One region of the Enterococcus sp. M-BR2 genome, then DNA from elsewhere that is predicted to be linked to it. Evidence: a T-box and tRNA genes for the amino acid it is inferred to sense, from the RefSeq annotation. Region 1 holds a T-box; the other holds one or more tRNA genes.

Evidence for each region. A T-box is a leader RNA that pairs with one kind of tRNA and senses whether it is charged. The one in region 1 lies ahead of serS (serine--tRNA ligase), so its partner is inferred to be a tRNA-Ser.
Region 2: it has a tRNA-Ser gene. The T-box ahead of serS (serine--tRNA ligase) is inferred to sense a tRNA for this amino acid. The anticodon was not compared.

Annotation. Positions count from the first base shown of each region.
Region 1 covers NZ_CM152743.1:2,045,842-2,048,259, forward strand. The annotation lists gene croR (response regulator transcription factor CroR) at 1-28, shown strand, start outside; gene AC1F25_RS09925 (sensor histidine kinase) at 15-1,223, shown strand; T-box leader at 1,262-1,467, shown strand; gene serS (serine--tRNA ligase) at 1,517-2,418, shown strand, end outside.
Region 2 covers NZ_CM152743.1:510,787-513,204, reverse strand. The annotation lists gene asnB (asparagine synthase (glutamine-hydrolyzing)) at 1-807, opposite strand, end outside; tRNA gene AC1F25_RS02525 (tRNA-Ser) at 1,098-1,185, opposite strand; gene AC1F25_RS02520 (TetR/AcrR family transcriptional regulator) at 1,329-1,895, opposite strand; partial or broken gene AC1F25_RS02515 (DUF1576 domain-containing protein) at 2,151-2,418, shown strand, end outside.

The sequences.
Region 1 (2,418 bases):
AGTGGGCTATAAAATTGACGCAAGATAGTAAACGAGCAACTGAAAAACGCCGTCGGATCAACTTGACTTCAAAAGAAATCAGCGAATTGTTAGCGGAAGGAATCATCACGATCATCCTTTTACTTCTATTAAATGTTTCTATTTTGGTTGTTATCAGTTCGGTAATTAATAGTTCACCTTCTTTAACGAATGCGATTTGGGATTCAAAGAATATTTTTGCGGAACGATTGAACACTGATTTATTTTGGAACGGTCGAAACTTTATTATTCCCTTTTTCTTTCTATTAGATATCGGTGTTTTGTATTGGCGTTTGATTCGAAGATATCGCCAAATGCAATTACGACATATCATCAGTGAACTTCATTACATCGCAAATGGAAATTATGATCATCGTATCCCTTTTGAACTTAGTGGTGACTTAAGCCGAGTTGTAACAAGTATCAATGGATTGGTAGATAGCACAGTAGCAGCGATTGAAGACGAACGTAAAATCGAGAAATCAAAAGATGAATTGATCACAAATGTTAGTCACGATATCCGTACCCCACTTACTTCTATCATTGGATATCTAGGATTGATAGAAGATGGTCAGTATCACTCAGAAGAAGATCTTTTAAAGTATACACATACCGCTTATATTAAAGCAAAGCAGATGAAATCTTTAGTGGACGACTTATTTGAATACACTAAGGTACGCCAGCCTGCTGTCCCAGTAAATTTTTCTGCCTTTGATATGATCCAGTTGATCGAACAGTTAGCAGCTGATTTTGAGTTGGAAGCTTCTAAAAAAAATATCCAAATACTTGTGCAGTCAAAAGTAGATTCCCTTATCATGGATGGCGATACAGAAAAACTTGTACGTGTCTTCAATAATCTTTTGACGAATGCGTTGAAATATGGAAAAGGAGCAACGAAAATCGTGATCGAAGTAGAACGTGTCGGTTCAGAAGTTGTTGCAACGGTCAAAAATAATGGAGCAATGATCCCACAACAGGCAATCGATAATCTATTCGACCGCTTTTATCGTGTAGAAGAATCTCGGTCACAAGCAACTGGAGGAACTGGGCTTGGTTTAGCAATCGCTCAAAGTATTGTGGCTTTACATGGTGGCTACATTTATGCAAAATCAGATAAGCAATGGACTTCTTTCATCATGCACCTTCCAATCAAGAAAAATGAAAAATTACCTATTGATGCACAGGAAGTTATTGACGAAAGCTGAAATATTCGCTATTCTTATTACAATTATTAGAATAAATGAAAAACACAGAACCCAGTACACTTTATTCTTTTTCAGAGAGCTGATGGCAGGTGCAAATCAGCAAAGGGTAATTTGGAAGTTCCAGTTCGTTTACGTGCCCTTTCGAAATAAGAAAGGTCGGTTCAACAGCCGTTATGTGTTCAACAAGTGCAGCTTATGCTGAACTTGGGTGGTACCGCGAATTTCAGACTGATTCGTCCCAAGAATAAGGGGATGGATCAGTCTTTTTTTATTTTCAAAAAGGAGGAAATCATATGTTAGATGTAAAAATGATGCGACAAAATATCGAAGAAATACAAGAAAAATTGATGACTCGGGGCGTTAAAAAAGAAACATTAGCTGAATTCATGGAACTAGATGAAAACCGCCGCAAATTACTAGTCAAAAGTGAAGAATTGAAAAAATACCGAAATGACGTTTCTGCTGAGATCGCTCAATTAAAGCGTGCAAAAGAAGATGCTTCTGCTAAAATCGCTGAAATGAAAGAAGTTGGTGGCAACATCAAAGCATTGGATACTGAAATTGCTGAAGTAGATGAAAAATTGAAACAAATTGCCACTACTTTGCCAAACCTTCCCCATGATTCTGTGCCAGTTGGATCAGACGAAGAGGACAATGTAGAAATCCGTCGTTGGAGCGAACCACGTACATTTGCTTTTGAGCCAAAACCACACTGGGAAATTGCAGAAAATCTGGATATTTTAGACTTTGAACGTGGCGCAAAAGTAGCCGGTAGCCGTTTTGTTTATTATAAAGGGTTGGGCGCTCGATTAGAACGTGCAGTCTACAACTTCATGCTTGATCAGCATATTTACGAACACGGCTATACTGAAATGATCACTCCTTATATCGTCAACAGTAAAGCGATGTTTGGTACAGGACAATTTCCAAAATTCAAAGAAGATGTTTTCCAATTGGAGAATACTGATTTAACATTGATTCCGACAGCTGAAGTCCCATTGACTAACTATTATAATGATGAAATTTTAGATGGTGCGGATTTACCTGTTTATTTCACTGCACTAAGTCCTGCTTTTCGTTCTGAAGCTGGAAGTGCCGGTAGGGATACTCGAGGACTGATCCGACTTCACCAATTCAATAAAGTAGAAATGGTCAAATTCTCGGATGCAGAACATTCTTACGAAGAATTGGAAAA
Region 2 (2,418 bases), 1.0 Mb from region 1:
TACATAACTGGAATCGACCCCGCTGGATAAGAAAGAACCAACTTCTACATCGCTGATTGTGTGTGCTTCAATAGAAGCTTGAACAGTTTCGTCGATTTTTTCGATCCATTCTTGTCGGGAATGCGTTTCTTTTGTTTCAAAATCTGCATCCCAATATTGTTGAATGTCCAGTTTTCCGTCTTTATACGTATAATAATGACCTTCAGGCAAACGATAGACACCTTTGAAGAAGGTTTCACCGTTCAATGGAGAATATTGGAAAGTCATATAAGGTTTCAATGCTTCTTTATTCAATTCTTTATTAAAATCAGGATGAGGCAAAAAACTTTTGATTTCTGAACCAAACATAAATGTTCCGTTCATTTCTGCATAATAGTATGGTTTGATCCCAAAATGGTCTCTCGCACCGAATAACTCATTTTTTTCATTATCCCAAATAGCAAAAGCAAACATTCCGCGGATTTTTTGCAATAATTCTGTTCCCCATTCTTCGTAACCATGCAAAAGGACTTCTGTATCTGCATGTGTTTGAAAAACGTGACCAGCTGTAATCAATTCTTCTCTCAAAGGCTGATAATTATAGATTTCGCCATTAAAAATAATGATCTTTGTTCGATCTTCATTGTAAATAGGCTGAGTACCGCCCTCTAAGTCAATAATACTTAATCTTCTAAATCCTAAAGCAACGTGTTTATCGATATATTCCCCTGAACTATTAGGTCCACGGTGAACGATTCGATCCATCATTGTATTAATAATTGTTTTTTTGTTGTCCTTGTCGTTAACAAAACCTACAATACCGCACATTTAACTTTCACATCCTAATATAAAATTACTGTTTATTTCATCCATATGCATCTTAACATAGAATAAATAGCGGACGAATATTTTCTCTCTTACAGTTTCGTCACGTGAAAACAAAAGATGAAAGTTTCTGTTTTTACAGAAAATAAAGTCCCGATATCTAATTTACCATGTTTTCTTTTTTGAGGCTATCTTATTCTCTTCGTGTTAAAAAAATATTAGTGGATGCTGTTCAAAAAATAGCCTCCAAACAAAAAGACACGACCGAAATCGTGTCTAAACATGGATATATAAGGAAGGTACGGGATTTGAACCCGTGCACCACATTACTGCGGCTCGCCGGATTTCGAGTCCGGTGCATTACCACTCTGCCAACCTTCCGCAAGTACTATTTTTAAACTTTTCCCACGAAATGTCAAGCCTATTTCTAACAGATAAATAACAGAAACCGTTTTTTTACAAAAAAAGTCCATTGACAGTTTACAGCCAACGGACTTACCGATCAAATTCATCATGATAGAACACTATCTGATTGTTTCAGGATTATCTAGTGCTAAAATCGAGTCAATTGTCCGTTTGATCAGTGCGATGATTTGTTCTTCTGTTGGATGCATGATGTTTGATGACATCAATGATGCTAAGCCAGTCACCGCTACCCATGTACCAGTATGCAAGGCATCGATATAATCATCCGATAATTGATTGTATCTTTCATCTTCTTTGACTATTTCACGGAAATAGTTGTAAGAAAAATCATACATTTTCTTTCCGTCCCCATGTTCATCAATGTACAATGCCATGTAAAGACTATGATGTTTCTTTGCAAAGTAGATATAGTTCAAACCGAGATCAATGATTTTATCACCCGTACGCTCAATAGGGAAAACATCTTCTTTTAGTTGTTCAAAGATCGAATCCAATAACGTATTTTTCAAATCTTCCATGTTTTTGAATTCCAGATAAATTGGCTGAGTCGAAATCCCCATCTTTTTCGCAATGTTTCTCGCAGTAAATCCTTTAAACCCTTCCTTTGCAACAACATCATAAGCAGCTTTTAGAATTTGATCCTTGGTATAGACTTTTCTTCTCATTAAAACTCCCCCACTTCTTTACTGCAGTATATGTTGTTTTATTGTACCCTATTTTTAGTATTTTTTGCAAACATTTTACTCAAAACGTTATATTTTAAATTTTTTTCTCAGTCTTCTTTAACTTTTTTTGCAAAATTAAAAAAATTTGGTTAAATTCACTGGGTTCCCTTACATTTTTAGTTTTAACCTAAATGATAGTTGACCAAATCTTTCATTTCAAGTTATAGTTAAAGAAAACGAAAAAGAAGGTGTGTAATGGAAAACGAAACTGACGTTATTTATATTCATCCTCAAAAAAGAATCGTTTCACAGAAAAGAAAATATTTTTATCTTAGTTTTACAGGTGCTTTTTTTCTTTTTATTGGCTTAGTTTCTGGTACACCTGCCGCTAATTGGAGTGGACTACTGACTATTCTTACCTCGCCAAGCAATCTTCTGACAGATTATTTTGCTTTGGGTGGTTTTGGAAGCGCATTTATAAACGTTGGGATCTTGACCTTACTTTCTGTGCTTGTGGCTTACC